2 regions of the Paenibacillus sp. YSY-4.3 genome follow, and region 2 is predicted to be linked to the other one. Evidence: predicted binding sites of a transcription regulator. Region 2 holds the regulator's gene; the other holds the start of a gene.
What was found. The regulator LexA, encoded in region 2, represses DNA repair genes until DNA is damaged. The targets are predictions, from matches to a motif close to CGAACATATGTTCG.
Positions count from the first base shown of each region.

Region 1: the regulator LexA is predicted to act here: its motif matches at 3,044-3,057, upstream of recA (recombinase RecA).

Region 1 is NZ_BAABMC010000001.1:1,119,637-1,129,826, forward strand. It holds gene rimO (30S ribosomal protein S12 methylthiotransferase RimO) at 1-369, shown strand, start outside; gene pgsA (CDP-diacylglycerol--glycerol-3-phosphate 3-phosphatidyltransferase) at 366-953, shown strand; gene ACYUJT_RS05295 (competence/damage-inducible protein A) at 1,066-2,328, shown strand; gene recA (recombinase RecA) at 3,146-4,204, shown strand; gene ACYUJT_RS05305 (regulatory protein RecX) at 4,333-5,160, shown strand; gene rny (ribonuclease Y) at 5,440-6,981, shown strand; gene ACYUJT_RS05315 (TIGR00282 family metallophosphoesterase) at 7,069-7,863, shown strand; gene ACYUJT_RS05320 (stage V sporulation protein S) at 7,993-8,253, shown strand; gene ACYUJT_RS05325 (dipeptidase) at 8,408-9,355, shown strand; gene ACYUJT_RS05330 (2-oxoacid:acceptor oxidoreductase subunit alpha) at 9,584-10,190, shown strand, end outside.
Region 2 is NZ_BAABMC010000007.1:186,641-196,830, forward strand. It holds gene ACYUJT_RS20525 (HAD family hydrolase) at 1-629, opposite strand, end outside; gene ACYUJT_RS20530 (hypothetical protein) at 662-1,195, opposite strand; gene ACYUJT_RS20535 (aldo/keto reductase) at 1,216-2,208, opposite strand; gene ACYUJT_RS20540 (DUF896 domain-containing protein) at 2,258-2,431, opposite strand; gene ACYUJT_RS20545 (DUF4183 domain-containing protein) at 2,495-3,175, opposite strand; gene ACYUJT_RS20550 (DUF4183 domain-containing protein) at 3,555-3,971, shown strand; gene ACYUJT_RS20555 (LysM peptidoglycan-binding domain-containing protein) at 4,055-4,456, opposite strand; gene lexA (transcriptional repressor LexA) at 4,710-5,336, shown strand; gene ACYUJT_RS20565 (alpha/beta fold hydrolase) at 5,392-6,204, opposite strand; gene ACYUJT_RS20570 (hypothetical protein) at 6,276-6,584, opposite strand; gene ACYUJT_RS20575 (YitT family protein) at 6,806-7,705, opposite strand; gene ACYUJT_RS20580 (sugar ABC transporter permease) at 7,857-9,044, opposite strand; gene ACYUJT_RS20585 (xylose ABC transporter ATP-binding protein) at 9,047-10,190, opposite strand, start outside.

The sequences.
Region 1 (10,190 bases), on a different contig from region 2:
TTCGTACGGGAGATCAAATTTGATCGATTGGGCGTATTTAACTATTCGAAGGAAGAGGATACCCCTGCCTCAAGGCTGCCGGATCAAGTGGCTGATGAGGTAAAAGAGTGGCGCGCTAACACGCTGATGGAAATTCAGCGCGAGGTTTCTAACGAGAATGCTGGTAAATTCGTCGGAGAAGTTCTGGACGTGCTGGTGGAACGCTATGACGGCCGCAGCGACGTTTATATCGGGCGTTCACAGTATGATGCGCCGGAAATCGATGGTGAAGTATACGTAACGAATTGTCCTGTAGGCATTGGGGAAATGGCCAAGGTGCGCATTACACATGCTTACGAATATGACATGTCCGGGGAGGGTGTCCTTTGAATTTACCCAATCGCATAACAATTAGCCGAATTTTTATGATCCCGGTCATGCTGGTCTTTTTGCTGGTGGACTTTGAGTGGTGGTCCTATGAACTGTCGTTTGGCGGTTATATACTGCCAGTAAACCAGTTGATTGGGGCGATCTTGTTTATCGTGGCTGCCAGTACGGACGGCATTGACGGATATATTGCCCGCAAGCATAATTTGGTGACCAACCTAGGTAAGCTGCTTGATCCGCTGGCAGATAAATTACTGGTGGCCGCAGTGCTGGTGGCGCTGGTTGCCATGGGTGAGATCCAAGCGATCATTGCGATCGTCATCATAAGCCGCGAGTTTGCCGTGACTGGGTTGCGGGAAATTGCATTGCTGGAAGGGTCGGTCATCGCCGCCAGTAAGTGGGGAAAAGCGAAGACCATCGCTCAGGTGATTGCGATCTCCGTGCTTCTACTGAACAATTTTCCGTTCGAGTGGCTCCATTTTCCCTTCGATGAAATCGCGATTTGGGTTGCTACGCTGATTACGATTTATTCCGGCATCGACTATTTTGTGAAAAACAAAAATTTGCTTTCATTATCTAAAAGCTGATCAGGGGACGAACTATTTAAATCAAATACTTAGCTATTTAGCCATGCGAATGCTGGTTGAAGTCAAAATGAGACTGCCTTATTTTGCTGATGGAAGGAGACGTGGGAGAGATATGAAAGCAGAAATTATCGCTGTAGGTACCGAGCTTCTACTCGGACAAATCGTGAACACGAATGCGCAATTTTTATCTCAGGAGTTAGCGTCTCTCGGCATCGACGTGTATTTCCAAACGGTTGTAGGCGACAACATGGACCGTCTGCGCCAAGCGATTCAAACCGCCGAGTCGAGGGCGGATGTGCTTATTTTCTCAGGCGGCATCGGTCCGACGCAGGACGATTTGACCAAGGAGGCGCTAGCTTCTGTGTTAGGCAGAGGCCTGCATTATGACCGGATGGCGATGGATAATATCGACCGGTTCTTTCAGGGGCGTAATATTCCCATGACCGAGAATAACCGGCGCCAAGCGCATGCCATTGACGGCTGCACGCCGCTGCCGAATGAGACAGGCCTGGCCGTAGGGAACGCTATTGCACATAACGGGAAGTTCTATATCGTATTGCCAGGACCCCCGAAAGAATTGATGCCGATGTTTCGAAATCAGGCGACAACATGGATTATGCAGCATGTATTGACCCATGAGCAGCCAATTTATTCGAAGATGCTAAAGTTTGCCGGGATCGGCGAATCGGCATTGGAGACCCGGGTTCTCGATCTGATCGAGAAGCAAAGTGATCCGACCGTAGCGCCTTACGCGAAGGAGAGCGAGGTTACGCTGCGGATTACGACAAAGGCGAATACAGAAAGCGAAGCGATGGCCAAGCTGGAAGTGTTAGAGAAGGAAATCAGCTCGCGGCTCGGCGATCATCTGTACGCTACCGGAGATATACCGATTGAGAAGACGATCGTGGACTTGCTGACAGAGCTGAATTTAACCGTAAGCTGTGCTGAAAGCTGCACCGGCGGCTTGCTTATGGAGACTATAACCTCTATCCCAGGCAGCGCTGCCGTCTTCCATGGCGGAATCGTTTGCTATTCTAATGAAATGAAGGAGAAACTGCTCAACGTTCCGCATGACATGCTGGAGGGGGACAATGCTCCTGGCGCTGTCAGCGCCGAGACCGCAAAAGTGCTTGCCGAGCAGGTGCGTATGATTGTCGACACAGATTTCGGTCTGGCTATTACCGGCGTGGCCGGTCCGGGCTATTCCGAGCGCAAGCCGGTGGGCCTCGTATACATCGCCATTTCCCGCCGCGGACAGGATACGGCCGTTCTTGAGCTGAACCTGAAGGGCAATCGGGAAACGATCCGGATTCGCTCTGCCAAGACGATACTTTATCACCTTTGGAAACAGCTTAAGGAAATCGCTGATCGCTGATCATGCATAGCTGCCTGTATTTGCATTTGCAAAATAAATAAGCTTCGAGTTATAATGAAATTACGGAAGAACCGTAGCCTAACTTTTTTGTTGCGCTGCGGTTCTTTTTTTTGTTGAACCGCTATGGCCATGGCTGGTTGATGTTGGTGTTAAAGCTTTGTTGGTATTTATCCCTTTGTTGTCATTGCTGTCACCAAAAGTAAGTGAATCCCGAAGGGAGAGCGCCGCCGAGCAGGAAGTAGAAGGCGCCGGCGCCAATCGTACCTCTCTAGTCGGTTAGCTCATCTAGAGCACCCATAAAAGAATGTTTAAGCTCTGCACCAGAGTAAGCGAATCCCAAAGGGAGAGCACCCTGCAAGCAGGAAGTAGAAGGTAAACGCACCACATTAACTCCCTCCACCATTATGCAGGAGCGCCAAGCCAGGAGCGGACCCGAAGGGTGGCAAGCGGCTCATTCCAGCAAAACTCACCCGGGTGCTCGACCATATTTCCTTGAGCAGGGTGTTTCCAGGTAACCCGGGTGAACCCAAAGTAAGACGTACCCGAAGGGGGAAAAGCGATCCTCGCGCCAAAAGTAAAGCGCTCCCCGCAGGGGACAGCGGGCAGGAGCGCCTCTGCAACTCCTACGTTCCTCCAATTTGCCGGAGTCCCGAGGGCTGCAAGCCCTGCGGGGGCCCTCCCTTACGGTAAGGGAGGGTTTGGGAGGGTTGAGACCCGAATATATGTTCGAAAAAATGCTTGGCAAACGTTCCAAAACAAGGTACAATTATTAATGTAAAGTCCTACATTTAATCAATTTGATAAGGATGTGAGCTAATTGTCAGATCGTCGTGCAGCGCTGGATATGGCGCTTCGTCAAATAGAAAAGCAATTCGGTAAAGGTTCGATTATGAAGTTGGGCGAATCCACTCATATGCAGGTGGAAATTGTTCCCAGTGGTTCAATAGCATTAGATATAGCTCTTGGTACAGGCGGATTGCCGCGTGGCCGGATTATCGAAGTATACGGTCCTGAATCCTCTGGTAAGACGACAGTGGCGCTTCATGCCATTGCCGAAGTTCAGAAAATCGGCGGACAAGCCGCGTTCATCGATGCGGAGCATGCACTGGATCCATCTTATGCCAGTAAGCTCGGTGTAAATATCGATGAGCTTCTACTCTCCCAGCCGGACACTGGGGAGCAGGCGCTTGAAATTGCGGAAGCACTCGTAAGAAGCGGCGCTGTCGATATTATCGTTATCGACTCTGTTGCGGCGCTTGTTCCGAAAGCGGAAATTGAAGGCGAAATGGGCGACTCGCATGTAGGCTTGCAGGCACGATTGATGTCTCAAGCGCTCCGCAAACTGTCAGGAGCGATCAGCAAGTCGAAGACGATTGCGATCTTCATTAACCAATTGCGCGAGAAAGTCGGCGTGATGTTCGGTAATCCGGAGACGACGCCTGGCGGACGGGCTCTGAAGTTCTACTCCACCATTCGTCTTGATGTGCGCCGCATAGAGACGATCAAGATGGGGAATGACATGGTTGGTAACCGTACCCGGGTCAAAGTCGTCAAGAACAAGGTGGCTCCTCCGTTCAAGCAGGCGGAGATCGACATTATGTATGGTGAAGGCATTTCTAGAGAAGGCAGTATTATCGATATCGGCGTAGAGCTTGATATTGTCGATAAGAGCGGAGCCTGGTATTCATACTCTGGCGAGCGCTTGGGTCAAGGCCGCGAAAACGCGAAGCAATTTTTGAAGGAGAATACCCAAATTGCGAACGCCATTGAATTGAAAATTCGCGAAGCCAGTCAATTGTCCACGGACGTTCCTTCGGCTTCTGCAAGTGAGCTGGCGGAAGAAGCGAAAGAAGAGCAGGCGCTTTTCGAAGAATAATAACTTAGCAATGAATAGGCGCTCTGTAGTCTGGCGAAGCCAGGACAGAGCGTTTTTATTTTGGAAGCGTACCATGATATAACTATGAAAACAGAATTTGCAGAAATGAGGCAAGGGGGGGCGGCTTGATGAATGAAGGATACGGCAAGCGCAGGACACAGCAGCCTTCCGTGAAAGCCGGAAGGCGGTTGCAGGAACCTCAGGGAATAGTTGATATTTCTGAAGAGCGTTTTTGGGGGAATACTACGAAGGAATCTCCCGCCGAGGAGTCAAGTTTTGATGATTTTCCGGAGGACGGCGAATTGGAAATTACGATGGTGGAGGCCCTTAAGCGGCCAAAGTTCCGTTACCGGATTCATTTTGGTTCTTATTCGATCGAAGTTCATGAAGATGTGATGATTAAATATCGGATGATCAAAGGCTCGGCATTTACCAAGTCGGATTTGGAAGAGATTATCGCGGCAGACGAACGGCAGAGAAGCTACGGGGACGCTCTTGTGTATTTGAGCCGCAAGCCGCGTACAGCTTACGAAATAGCCCTTCGCCTCGGGGAGAAGGGATGGAGCGAGGAGACGGTAGGCGACGTTATTCACCGGCTTAAGCAGGAGCGGCTTATAGATGATGCCGTATACGCCCAGCAATGGGCCCAGCAGCGCGTTGGGAGCAGAGGCAAGGGAAAACTATGGGTTCGACACGAACTGCGTCAGAAAGGCATTGCCAAGCCTTTGATTGAAGAGGCGCTTGGTGAAGTCAGCGAAGAAGACGAATATAATAGCGCTTTACAGCTGGGATCGAAGAAATGGAAGACCGCCACAGGCGAATTCATGGACAGAAAACGCAAGACTGGAGCTTTTCTAATGCGCAGAGGCTACTCGGGTGGACTAGTTTCCAAAGTAATCCGCGAGTTGGCCCGGCAGGACGGCCAGAATAATGCGGAGGGATGGGAAGAAGAATAGCCCGCCGCAGGGGCGGCTGTCATTTGCTTGACAATATCTTTCGTCAAATAATAAAATGTCTATATGCACAGAGTCCTTTTTTCCTTCCAAAATTATGACTCTGTACACATTCTATTCGCCAATCATGAAGGCTTACATTTTAGCTCAGGAATTAAAGTGAGCGGCCTACCTGAATCGGCCTGTATTCGATTCTTAGAAATGATGATGAATTGAGGAAGTTAACTACAACTGCAAGTATCCCAAGGAATGCCTTGGAGGAATCAACGGGGAGGTGAACAGATGAACTATGGAGTCTGGATCGCTCTCGTTGCAGCCGCTTTATTCTTTGGGTTCGTGATCGGGTATTTTATTCGCAAATCTCTTGCAGAAGCTAAAATTTCCAGTGCGGAACATGCTGCGGGCCAAATTTTGGAAAACGCAAAGAAAGAAGCAGAAGCACTGAAGAAAGAAACAGTCCTGGAAGCTAAGGACGAGGTCCATAAAGTCCGGACTGAAGCTGATAAAGACATTCGTGAACGTCGGAACGAAATACAACGGCAGGAAAGACGATTGTTGCAAAAGGAAGAGTCGCTGGATAAAAAATTAGAATCGCTTGAACGAAAAGAAGAGCAGGTGGCAGGCAAAGAGAAGCGAATTGAAGAAACTCAGCAGCAAATTGATCAGATTTATAAGACTCAGGTTCAGGAATTGGAACGTATCTCCAACTTGACGATGGAGGATGCCAGAATCATTATTCTGAACAATGTAGAGCAGGAAGTTCGTCATGAAACGGCGCAGCTGATCAAGGACATTGAGCAGCAGGCGAAAGAGGAAGCCGATAAGAAATCGCGTGAAATCATTACGCTGGCTATTCAACGGTGTGCAGCCGATCATGTTGCGGAGACGACCGTATCTGTTGTAGCATTGCCGAATGAAGAGATGAAGGGACGGATCATAGGCCGCGAAGGGCGCAATATCCGCGCGCTTGAGACGTTGACTGGGATCGATCTTATTATTGACGATACGCCGGAGGCCGTCATCTTGTCAGGCTTTGATCCGATTCGTCGGGAGATCGCCCGTACCGCACTGGAGAAACTTGTGGCGGATGGACGGATTCACCCGGCGCGAATCGAAGAGATGGTCGAGAAATCGCGTCGTGAGGTGGATGAACGGATACGCGAATACGGTGAACAAGCTACCTTTGAGGTTGGCGTTCATGCGCTTCATCCGGATCTGATCAAAATTTTGGGACGCCTTAAATTCCGGACAAGCTACGGTCAGAATGTGCTGAAGCACTCGATGGAAGTTGCTTACTTGGCTGGCCTTATGGCAGGCGAATTAGGCGAAGACATCGTTCTGGCCAAGCGGGCGGGACTGCTGCATGATATTGGTAAAGCGCTTGATCATGAAGTGGAAGGATCGCATGTCGAGATCGGCGTAGAATTGGCTAAGAAATACAAAGAGCATCCGGTGGTTATCAATAGTATCGCATCCCACCATGGTGACTGCGAGGCTACATCGGTGATCGCCATGCTGGTTGGCGCGGCTGATGCCTTATCGGCAGCAAGACCTGGCGCTCGTCGTGAAACGCTGGAAACATATATCCGGCGCCTCGAGAAGCTTGAAGAAATTTCGGAATCGTTCGAAGGCGTGGAGAAATCCTATGCTATCCAAGCTGGCCGTGAGGTTCGCGTCATGGTACAGCCTGACAAAATCGACGATGCTGAAGCATTCCGACTGGCTAGAGACATCACGAAGACGATTGAGAATGAACTGGATTATCCGGGGCATATCAAGGTTACCGTCATTCGCGAGACGCGGGCGGTTGAATACGCAAAGTAAAGCCAATGCTGAGAAAGTGGCCCTTATGGGGCCGCTTTTTCTCATTGCTTATGAAATACAACCATTGAGTTTAGGGAGGAACCTGTCATTAAGGTCTTATTTATTGGAGATATTGTTGGAAGCACGGGCCGCAGAGCGTTGAAGGAGACGCTCCCGCATTTGAAATCCAAATATAGCCCGCATGTCATTATTGCGAACGGAGAAAACGCGGCCGGAGGAAGAGGCATCACGTCGGCGATTGCCAAAGATTTTTTTGAGCTCGGGATACACGGCCTAACGATGGGGAACCATACATGGGATAATAAAGAAATCTTTGAATTCATTGACGATGAACCACGAATGATCCGTCCGGCTAACTTTCCGCCAGGAACGCCAGGCAGCGGATATACCGTAATCAAAGCGAATGGCAAAGAGCTCGCGATTGTCAATTTAATGGGACGCACTTTTCTTCCCGCCATTGATGATCCATTTAGAGCAGCCGACGAAATTATAGGGAAACTGGCCAAAAAACATAAATGCATTCTTGTCGATTTTCATGCCGAGGCGACTTCAGAGAAAATCGCGATGGGCTGGCACCTGGATGGGAGGGCATCCCTCGTTGTAGGTACGCATACGCATGTACAAAGCAACGATGATACGATATTGCCGCTAGGCACGGCCTACTTGACTGATGCAGGCATGGTAGGCTCACGGGAAGGCGTACTGGGCATGGAGAGGGAAGCGGTGCTGCGGAAGTTTACGACGCAGTTGCCGGTACGCTTTCAAGTGTGCGAAGGGAAGTGGCATTTTCATGCCGTAGTGGTGGATATTGACGAGTCAACGGGACATGCCAAGAAAATTCAAAAAATTCGCTTGTTGGAAGATGAGTGGGTAATGGAGTAAAAAAACGGCAAGAAGCACCGAAAATTGGCCGCGGAACAGGAGCTATGGTAAAAAGCAGGAATTTTTTCACTTCTAACGAATATCTTCTAAGTAGTGGAATCAACCATTATTCCCAGGGAGGTACTTACCATGGAAGTATTAAAAGTTTCAGCAAAATCCAATCCCAACTCCGTTGCCGGTGCGCTTGCTGGAGTTCTTAGAGAACGTGGCGCTGCTGAACTTCAGGCTATAGGAGCCGGTGCTCTGAACCAAGCCATCAAAGCGGTAGCGATTGCCCGGGGATTCGTTGCACCAAGCGGCGTTGACTTGATTTGTATTCCAGCGTTTACGGACATTGTCATTGATGGCGAGGATCGTACAGCCATTAAACTGATCGTTGAGCCTAGATAAAATAATAAATCGTTCAAATAATTAGATACCTGTTTACGAGCGCATGCGTAGACAGGTTTTTTGCATTTACGGCAAACCATATTATGATTCATCGTTTCATTTCCAGGCGGAAACGTGTAATCAGCTAATGAAGGGCGGGGGGGCGAGTTTGAAAATGAAAGTCGTCGATTTCCATTGCGATGCTTTAAACAAAATGCGGCTTCATCCCGGCATGGACTTCAATACAGACGACCGGCTCGACGTAATGGCGAAGCGAATGAGGCAAGGCAACGTGAAACTGCAGTGCTTTGCCATTTTCTTATCCAAACAGCTCGGTACTCCGAATATGGGACATATTTTGGATCAAATAGATATTTACAATGCGTGCATCGTTCCGAGTGGCGTCTCCCCCATTCGCTTTGCGGATGAGCTGGAGCAATGGGAGCTGGAGGGGAAAGTGGGAGGATTACTGTCGCTGGAAGGAGCGGATGGCCTGGAGGGGAATTTGCATTATTTGCAAGTATGCTTCGATTTGGGCGTTCGTTTGCTCGGAATTACCTGGAATCATGCCAATTGGGCAGCCGACGGCATATTGGAGCCCCGTAACGGAGGGTTCACGCTTAAAGGCGTTCAACTCGTCCATTTAAGCCATCAGCTAGGAATGATACTGGATGTATCCCATTTATCGCAGAAGGGCTTCTGGGAGCTTGCAGAGCTCTCAGAAGGCGCGCGGCGTCCCTTCATTGCCTCCCATTCGAATGCTTACGCAGTTTGCGATCATGTCAGAAATTTGCATGATGAGCAAATTCAAGCTATCATACGAATGAACGGGCGGATCGGTGTGACATTTGTCCCTTGGTTCGTCCATAAAAGCGGTACTCCGTCGAGCAAGCATTTGCTTCCTCACATTGAGCATATTTGCGCTTTGGGCGGGGAGAGCCATATTATGTTTGGCTCGGACTTCGATGGAATCGAAGAGCACCTAAGTGATTTAGATCATTGCGGTCGCTATTCCGAGTGGGCGGAAATGCTGCTGAAGCATTACCCCGAGCGGCTTGTACGAGGATGGTTGTACGATAATGCGGTTAGGTTTTTGCGCAAATGGCTGCCAAAAAACAAGTAAGCGCTTTAATTAATCCAATCGTGAGATCGATATGATCGAAAACAACTATATGAGAAAAGGCTCGAAAACGCTTGCTTTTTATTTGTTTGCGACATAAAATTGACATGACTCTGAAACAGAATGTTCACAATTCTGGAAACGATGAATGCTGTTTCCAAGTCAACATTCTAGCTGCACTATAAATATAATGATAGTGCTATAGCGATACGATTAAAGGGGTGGGCGATCTTGATTAGTCAATTGTCTTGGAAGATCGGTGGACAGCAAGGCGAAGGCGTTGAAAGTACAGATCGGATTTTTTCGACGGCCTTGAACAGACTTGGATATTATTTGTACGGGTACCGACATTTCTCCTCCCGTATTAAAGGCGGCCATACGAATAACAAAATTCGGATCAGTACAATGCCGATTCGTGCGATTTCCGACGATTTGGACATTTTAGTCGCTTTTGACCAAGAAAGTATCGATTTGAATGCACATGAGCTTCGCAGCGGTGGCGTCATCGTGGCCGATGCTAAATTCGATCCTACCGTTCCTGAAGGTGTCGACGCGACTCTCTTCGCGGTTCCGATTACGGCGATTGCGGAGGAGCTGGGTACTTCACTGATGAAGAATATGGTAGCGTCTGGAGCATCTTGGGCGTTGCTTGGTCTACCGTTGGAAGTATTTAATAAAGCTGTAGAAGAAGAATTTGGGCGTAAAGGTCCTGCGATTGTTGAGAAAAATATCGAAGCGGTGAAACGCGGTGCGGATTTCGTGCTGGAGCTTGCCGGAGGTCCGATTGACAGCTTCAAGCTTGGCCCGGCAGACGGCAAACAGAAACTGTTCATGATCG
Region 2 (10,190 bases):
ATGGCCTCGTTCGCTTCTACACCCAGCCGCTCCAGAGCATGCCGGAATATCGTCGAATCCGGTTTTCCCTTGCCAAACGCGCCGGAAATAATGATTTCGTCAAAGAAAGGCGCAAGCTCCGGAACCCCATCCAGCTTCTCTTGCTGCAGCGCCGGACAGCCGTTAGTCAGCAAGAGCAGCTTGACTTTACCCTTTAGCTCCTTGAGAACCTGAAAAGTCTCCTCGTAAACATGCGGACGGGAGCGGCGCTCCTTACCGAACTGTTCGGCAAGCTCTGCAGCAAGCTCCTCGTTGTCTACGCCTAAAGCAAGCAGACCACGGCGCCACGCTTCCTTGCGATACACCGGAGCCAGCTGCTCCAGTTTGCGGAATTCAGCCTGCTCGCCCGCCGAAAAATGAGCCCATAGCCCTTCGAACGGATTGATCCCGATCATTTTAGTAAACGGAAAAGTCTCATACGATTCATATAGCTCTCTAGCCTCTTTGCGAACGGCCTCCTCCAGCTTCGCCGGATCGATACCGACCGCTGCACGAGCCTTAGAGCAGGTTTCCGAAAAAGCCTCTTTTACGCTACGCTCGTCCCATAGCAAAGTATCATCCAGATCGAAACAAACCGCTTTGATTGTCATTTGTTCTCTTTCCTTTCATCTGCGAAAAATTGTTATTCTTTAACGAAATCGACTTTATGCGTTTTCGCAAAGGTCTCTAGCCGTTCTGCCATAGCTGGCGTATCGAATAAATTGCGCTTGCGGTAGAACACCCAGTTCTGTCCGCCTGCCTTCGGCGTAATCGTGATCTTGTTCGGGGACGCCGAGATTTTGCTAATTTGTCCCGCTTCCAGCATCCGGTCCCGGTTAAACTTGGCCGAGAACAAATAATTTTTATTGACCCGTAAATAGGGTTTGTTGAGAAATAAAGCAATAGCCAAAATGACGTAAAGAACGATCGTTAGCCAAAACATTGTCGTGCTAACTTCTGCACTCCGGCCTGCCAGCGCGACGCCTGCGTACAATCCAGCCAGCAAAATGAGCAGGAGCGGAAGGATGATTTTTCTGCCTTTAAAAATATCCCCGTCTCCCCGTGCTCCAGCCCTGCTTCCCGTGCCGGATCGTCCGCCCTGATTGCCTTGCGAATTCTTTCCTTTCTTGTTTAGTTTCATTTGGTTGCGTTCAACTTTTCTGTCAAATGAAGCCATCGATCTTCCTCCAATATGATTTAAATATTTCTACTAAATTTGTTCAGGAACCGCGCGGGATATTCATCAGGTAACGCGCTTGCTTCATCCAGGCGCTGACGCAGCTCAAGCGGCAATCTCCAGCCGACCGAACCCATATTTTCCTCGAATTGCGCGAATGTACTTGCACCGAAAATCGGAGACGTGATGCATGGCTGCTCCAGTAGCCAATTGAGAGATACCTGCGCCGGGGTTTTGCCCGTTTCTTCAGCTACGGCCAGCACGGCATCCAGAATCGCGAAGTTCTTATCATCCGCGCGGTACTGCCAACTGCTCTCTCCCGACTTGGCGGTTCCCAGGCGGCCTTCGCTCGGCGTTTCGCCCCGGCGGTATTTGCCAGTCAAGAATCCGCCCCCAAGCGGAGCCCAAGGAATGATGCCGACCTTCTCTTCCGCGCATAAGGAGACAAGCTCTCGCTCAGCTTCTCTGCTAACCAGGCTGTACTGCTGCTGCAAAGAAATATAGCGGGAATACCCTCTGAAATCGCTGATGCCCAGACTTTTCATTAGTTGCCACGACAAATAATTCGAACAACCTATGTAACGCACTTTGCCGGAGGTCACCAGATCATCCAACGCTCTAAGTGTCTCTTCGACCGGCGTATCCGCATCCCAGACATGAATTTGATAGAGATCAATGTAGTCCGTGCCCAGCCTTCTCAGGCTTGCCTCCACCCCGTCCATGATCCGTTTGCGCGAGGCTCCGAAGCCATTCACGTCTGGCGATGTGCGCATCCGAACCTTGGTCGCAAGGATAACCTCCGAACGGCGGTCTTTAATGTACTTGCCAACGATCTCCTCAGAGCGTCCTTCGGTATACACATCAGCCGTATCGATAAAATTACCGCCCTGATCCAGAAAGGAAGCGATCATGCGGGCCGATTCCGCTTCGTCGGTCTGTCCGCCGAATGTCATGCTTCCCAAACATAACCGTGATACCGCTAATCCGCTTTTGCCAAGATATGCGTATTCCATAGATGAGAGCCTCCTTATTCATATGTAAAGCCGGACCAAATGGCCGGCCTTATTTATCCACCACTTCGATTGATTCCAGCTGCTGGCGGAAATTTCTTCTTATGTTCTGAAGATATGTCTCCCGGAGCTGGGCGCGTTCCAGCATTTCATCCTCCGTAAGCCCTTCAGCCTTGTTCTTGCGCGCCAATTCATTAATGCGCCGTACCATTGCATCTATATCCATAATATCCTCCTGCACATAAATTCATGAATTCCCTTTTAACATTGACATGACTGATACAGGTTGTCAAGATACCAAACCCTGCGAAGCCGCTACCTGCATACGGGCCACAAACGCAACGTTTTCGATGATAATTGGTGCCCCGGCCAACACGATATCTCCTTCAAGAATAAGTGTTAAATCCGCTGTAGTCAAACGGTACAAACTGCGCTCCTGCATGACCCCATTAATGTATAAATTAGAATATCCGTTAATGCCTATCCCTTTGAACTCCGAAACCGAAACACCGTCATCGTCGGTAAACTCGGCTGCCGAAATATGAACGGTACCCGTTAGGCCCTCCGGAGGAAAGTAAAAATAACGAAAAGCGCTCGGCAGGATCGTAATTCCAGAAACTTCGCCTGCAGGACCTTGTGGACCTTGTGGACCTTGTGGACCCGGTACGCCAGGAGAGCCTGGTGAACCAGGCGGGCCAGGAGGACCTTGACGTCCTTGAGAACCTGATGCACCTCGTTCGCCATGAGGGCCCTGCGCTCCTGCTGGACCCGCTTCGCCCGGTGAGCCCTGTAATCCAGAATCTCCCTGCGGGCCACGCGCTCCCACTGCACCATCTTTTCCTGGCGGACCTGGCGCGCCAATCCCACCCGCTGGCCCTGCTTGACATGGCGAGCAGGATGCCCCCTGTTCTCCTTGCAGCCCCTGCCCGATGATCCACTGGATGATCCTTCTACGTTGCCGTGGACACAATCGCTGATTTCTCCGTATGGAACGCTGTCGGCATTTTTTCTTCTTTCTTATTAAAGTTTTTCGTCTTTTATTGCAACCTTGTCTGATTGATTCCTTCATTCCAGCATTTCTATTAGTCGCTTTGCCATTCTTTTGATGCTTGGCCGCAGCAGTAGACATTATGAACACCTTCCGCGTTTGATAATTATATATCATATGTCTCTTTACATTCAGAGGAATAGACTTCTATCCACCCCATAACGTTTGAGGCCATATTTTTGCGCAGGCGTTAATAGCCGTTTCAACGTGTCGCAAACTTTCATTCTATATAATGGATCGAAAGCAGGTAGCTTCGTTTGATAACCACTTTCGCCGAGTCATGAAAAAAGGAGGTGATCACATGCCTGTCATTAAACCGGTATTTACAGCTACTGCCTCCGCGCCGGTAGCCTCTGGGGGAGCAATCACTACGACCATTAATCCCGTTACGACTCGCTACTTCGCTGCCATTACTGCCGGCATGATCGGAGCCACCGATACGACGATTCCCGCAGACAGCTTTACGAACGACGACGATACTCCTATTACTGATCTGCCAACGATTACAGCGGCTAACGATTATTTCAACGTCTATATCAACGGAGTCCTGCAGCAAAACTCCCTATCTACGCTTACAACAGCAAGCTTAGTGCTTGCCACTACAGATCTCCTGGTCGGAACGCCGGTAACATTGGAGGTCGCCAGCTTTGCCGGAGCTGCATCTGATTTAACGACTCCGCCGACCATTTCTGCGCCTGACATTACAATTAACACTTAACGAACACAAAGAAGGAACCGCAAATTAGACTGCGGCTCCTTCTTTGACTTCATGCATATATCCAGAACATTTATACATATGAATCACTTCGTAGGCAGGACAAGAATATCGCCAGGTTGGATATTGCTTCCGGCCAAATCATTCGCCCGCATAATCGAAGTAACATATATCCTCGTATCCATATTACCAGGCTTATGAGCTGCGGCAATCTTCCATAGAGAATCCCCCTGCCTGACAACAACTGATTCCAACTCTGCAAATTCATGCTCAGCTGATGAGGCTGCTACCGTAACCATTCCCGCCCAAGCAATAACCACGAACAGAATAAACACTAACACCTTAAACAAGGTAATTCCAGCAAGTATATTCGAAATGGAGTAAGCAATTGCTTCATTCAATCTGGCTGCACCCTTACGCAGGGCTCCCACATTGCGCGTATTCGCCTTACGATCATAAATGCTTTGATAGGTACTGTATCTCAACATAATATTATCACTCCAAACAAATGTTCTTATTATTTGAAATCATAATAACACGAACGTTTGTTTGATTCAATAGTTTTTTAGAACAATTGTTCCCCTATTTTTCGACACCGATAATTCAACACGCTGAGATGCATATCCCAATAGCAATACCCGCATTCCAATTCAGCCATTCCATATTTAGAACTTATGTTTGTGCGAACGGAAGTTCTATGTTATAATTTTTCCAAACGTTACTAAATGGGGTTGATGGATTATGTCGAAGGTTTCTAGCCGTCAGCAAGCTATTCTTGAATTTATACGCTCCGAAGTAAGATTGAAAGGTTACCCGCCTTCCGTGCGTGAAATCGGCGAAGCAGTCGGACTAGCTTCCAGTTCAACGGTACACGGCCATTTGGATCGGCTAGAGAAGAAAGGCTTTATCCGGCGTGATCCAACGAAGCCAAGAGCGATCGAATTGCTGGGGCAAGACGAGGCGGAGGGCATCGGCCAGTTTGCCCATTCCGTGGCCCGTGTGCCCGTCATCGGTAAAGTCACTGCCGGCGTTCCTATAACGGCGACCGAGAACATCGAGGATTATTTCCCGCTTCCGCAGCATTATGCCGGAGAAGGCGAGATCTTCATGTTATCCGTTGTCGGCAACAGCATGATCGAAGCGGGAATCCATAGCGGAGACTATGTTATTGTGCGGAAGCAGCAAACGGCCAATAACGGAGAAATCGTTGTTGCGATGACAGAGGATGACGAGGCGACGGTCAAGACATTCTACAAGGAAAAGGATCATATTCGCCTTCAGCCCGAGAATGCGACGATGGAGCCGCTTCGTTTGAAACATGTGACGATCTTGGGCAAAGTAGTCGGCCTATTCCGGGATCTGCACTAGAGTGAAATCAAAGAAAGAGCTACCTTGTCGGTAGGCTCTTTCTTTTTATATATTTTTAAACTCTTAGAAAACGAATATATGCTTCATTAAATGCCTCAAGCTCATCGTAGAACACACCATGCCCGCTCCTTTCAAACCGGTAAAGCTCGGATTGGGGGATTCCCCGGTGCAAAGCCTCTGCAGAAGCAAAAGGGACGATTTGGTCCTGCGCACCATTAAATAATCCTGTCGGAACAACGATGCGGTTGAGGTCCGGTCGCAAATCTTCATCCCGCAACGAGACTAGCCCTTGAATCGTCCCATGGCCGGAAGCAGCCAATCCCATATCTTGAAACCAATCCCGGAATGCAGGAGTAATTTTGCTGAAAAAGAACTTCTCCACAAATTCAGCCAGCATCTGCGGACGATTCGAATAAGTCTGTTGAATAAGCGCATTAATATCATGGACAGGCAATCCGTAAGGATAATTAGGCGATTGGGAGAAGCGAGGGGCAGCCGCCGAAATTAACGCCAGTTTGCATACCCCATACCCTGCATAACGCGCCATGTAGCGAATAGCAATCGCTCCACCGATGGAGAAGCCTGTGAGGATAAAGCGGTTTATACCGAGCGCCGCAACAACGGCACGAACATCGGCGGCCAGCCTATCGTAATTATAGCCTGCCCACGGGCGGTCCGATTTGCCGAAGCCGCGCAAATCGATCCCGATGCAGCGATATCCGTATTTCGGAAGGATGTTCCACTGGTATTCAAACATTTTATGATTGACCGGCCAGCCATGGATAAACAGAATCGGCATGCTGCCAGGGCCAGGATCCACATCTTCCACAAATATTTTAACCCCTTGCTCCACCTCGATATAATACATTGCAGTTACTCCCCTTCCAGCCGCGTTAATTAATTGAACGCATACTAGAAGGTATGCAGCAAATTGATGCATTATATCGGATACAACTCCTGCTTACCCCCGATTTCCTTCCTGCAATCTTTACACAATCCGGCAACATGGCCAAAATCATTCGAATAGAACACCAGCTTCTTCGCCTGGTTGCACCGGGAACATTTCTGATTGCGTGAAGCGGCGATGTCCGAATTCTCATTGGAGGCTCGCTTCTTGGATAAGTAGATGACATTGCTCTTTTGCGCCGAAGTCCTCCTCTTCTTTAAAATCGCAGCCGCTACTCCAAGGGCAGTCAAAATGAGAACAAGCAATATTAAACCAATCATTACAATAACCCATAATTCCATGGAACCTCTCCCCTCAGATCTTCAATTTATATGTATCGTCGCTATTCCTGCTCTAATACAGATGTTGTCTTAGATCTTAACGGAGATATACAGCCGCTGTAAACAGCAATAAGCCCTGGAGCATAAGCCCCAGAGCCGCTTGGTTGACCTCGATGCGTCAACGCAGAATACCCCATGCCCGCTCCCTCTAGAGTAGCATGGCTGCACCCTCCCTTAACGCATCAATGCGCTTTTTCATCCGCAAAGCTGCCGCCTGTTACATCAGACACCGTTTCGACCGCAATGAAGGCCTTAGGGTCAATTTCACGAACGACCGTCTTCAGCATGGACAATTCCAGCCGGCTGACTACGCAGTAAATGACCTGGGTTTCTTCCTTGCTAATCCCGCCTCTCGCATACAGGTAGGTTGTGCTTCTTCCAAGACTATTCATAATGGCTTCGGCCACTTCTTCGTACTGCTTGGTGATAATCGTAACCGATTTCGATTCATCGAGACCCTGTACGATAACATCCATGACCTTGGAGGCGATATAATATGTGAAAATCGAATACATCGCCGAATCCCAGCCGAGCAGGAAGCCGGCTACGATAAAAATAACGATGTTGATAATGAGGATGATCTGACCTACGGAAACATTGACTTTTTTCGAGATTAAGATAGCTACGATTTCCGCCCCATCTGTCGTACCCCCTAGCCTTAACACTAAGCCAACGCCCAGACCGAGTAACAACGCGCCAAATAGAACTGCCAGCAATTTGTCATTCGTAAAAGCCTCCACTTGATGCAAGTAACCCGTTGTTAAGGAAAGTACTGCGATACCGTACAGCGAAGCGAACGCGAACTTCTTCCCAACCTGTCTATAGCCAACAAATATAAAAGGCAGGTTGATCGCGAAGAGGAAAATCCCCAATGGAATTTCCGTAATATTCGTGAGCATAAGCGAGATCCCTGTGATTCCGCCATCAATAATCGCATTCGGTACAAGGAACAGCTCCAGCGCAACTCCGGCTATGATTGCCCCGATGGTGATAAAGAAAATTTTTGAAATAAGTTCTACTGGTTTACTTAAATTCTCCTTTCTTCTGCTTGTCTTTCCGATACTTGGCTTGGTTTCTGCCATCTTTTCAACCCTTTCAGTAAAATTTACATATAAATAATTTAATGAAATTATAAAAGAAAATCAAATGGAGTGATAAAAGACCCCAGATCCCTCCTCACAGGAGAAACCCAAGGTCTTGTCAATCAGCATATTCAATTAGCCTCAATACGGTTTATTTCACGCCCTTGCGGCGGTTAGAAATATCCAGCCAGACGGCGAAGACGAGGATGGAGCCTTTAACGACATACTGCCAGAACGATTCTAGTCCCATCAGCGACATGCCATTGTCCAACGAGGTCATAACCAGAGCGCCGATCAGCGCACCGATGACGGTACCCGCACCACCCATCAGCGAGGTGCCGCCGATGACACAAGCAGCAATGGCGTCCATCTCGGCCATCGTACCCGCGGTAATCGTCGCCGATGCTAGACGGGACGTTAATACGATAGCTGCGATCGAGCTGAGCAAACCGCTGAGCAGGAAGATCAGCATCGTTTTGCGATGGATGTTAATCCCCGATAAGCGGGCCGCCTCCTTGTTTCCGCCAATCGCGTAAATATGGCGTCCAAACGTCGTCTTCGTGGACAGGAAATAAAAGATGACGGCAAGCGCGATGACGAAGATAATTGGAAACGGAATGCCTTTGTAGTTGTTCATGATCAGCACAAAGGAAATAATTATCAAAGAGACCACGGCTACTTTAATAATGTCCACGCCAAGCGGGGCTACCTCAAAGCCATACTTCTGCCGGGAACGACGCTTTCTTATGGCACTCCACACGAACAATCCAATAGCGATAGCTGCGATAATAATTCCGAACCCTTTGGCAAAATACGCATTGCCCAGCATCGCCAGCACTGGATCGGATACGGGGATCGTCATCGATTCCGTAACACCCATCAGTACACCGCGAAACACCATCATCCCGCCCAGCGTAACGATAAAAGCGGGAATCATTTTATAGGCAACGAGCCAGCCTTGCACCATCCCTAGCACAGCACCGGCTGCCAATGTTCCAACGATGACAATGATCGGCGGAAGCCCCATCCAGTTGCTCAGAATGGCGGCAATCCCGCCCGTCAGACCTACGATCGAGCCGACCGACAGGTCGATATGACCCGCGACGATAACAAGCACCATTCCGATGGCCAAAATCGAGGTTACTGACATTTGCGTAAACAAGTTAGAAAGATTGCGTGCGGTCAAAAACGTAGGATCCAGTATCCCGAACAGTATCCAAATTAGTACGAGCGCTCCAACCATCGTATAAGCTCGTACATCCATTTTGCCGAATAGGCTGCCCCAGAGCGACGTTTTCGCTGCGGGAGCTTCTTGCTTTTGAAATTCATTTTGTAGCATAGTTATTTCCCTCCCGTTGCGGCTTGCATAATATTTTCTTGCGTCGCTTCGCGCCAATCGAACTCGCGTACGAATTCCCCTTCACTCATAACCAGAATCCGGTCGCTCATGCCCAGCACCTCCGGAAGCTCCGAGGAAATCATAATAATGGCTACGCCCTGCTCAACAAGCTGATTCATCAAATGATATATTTCGTACTTCGCTCCAACGTCAATCCCCCGAGTCGGCTCATCCATGATGAGGATTTTCGGGTCGGACATCAACCATTTGCCGATGACGACCTTCTGTTGATTCCCCCCGGAGAGCGTGCCTACGGCCGTTTCGAGCGAAGCTGTTTTCGTCTTTAAATCCTGCACATACCGAAGTCCCCATCTAATCTCTTCATTTTCGTTGATGACTCCAAGCTTCGAGACTTTGCTCATCGTAGCCATCGTCGTATTCGTCTTCACGTCCATATTCATTACGAGTCCCTGACGCTTGCGATCTTCGCTAACTAATGCAAAACCCGCCTCGATCGCATCGGTTACCGACCGAATACGAACAGTCTTGCCTTCAATCAGCACCTCACCTGCCGAACGCCCATCATAAGCGCCAAACAAACTGCTCACCAGCTCGGTGCGTCCTGCTCCCATCAATCCGGCTATCCCTAAAATTTCTCCCTTGCGTAAAGTGAAATTTACATCCTCGATCACTTTCTGATCCCGTTTTTCGGGATGCCATACATTATAGTTCTTTACTTCAAGCACAGTCTCTCCAGGCGTATGCTCTACCCTTGGGTAGCGCTCCGTCAGTTCGCGGCCCACCATAAGCGACACGACATGGTCATCATTCGTTTCATGGCGATCCAGCGTCGTTACCGTCTGCCCATCGCGCAGCACCGTAATCGAATCCGCCAGCTCGAACACTTCCGGCATTTTATGCGAAATATAAATGCAGGAAACCCCTTCGCTGCGAAGTTGATTTAGAATATTCATCAAAATGGCGACTTCACTTTCGGTCAATGCCGCCGTCGGTTCATCCAAAATCAAAATTTGCGTATGCTTGGACAGCGCTTTGGCGATCTCCACAAGCTGCTGCTGGCCGATGCCCAGGCTGCCGATTTTCGTGTTGGGCGAAATGTTCAGGCCCACTCTTTTCAGCCACAAG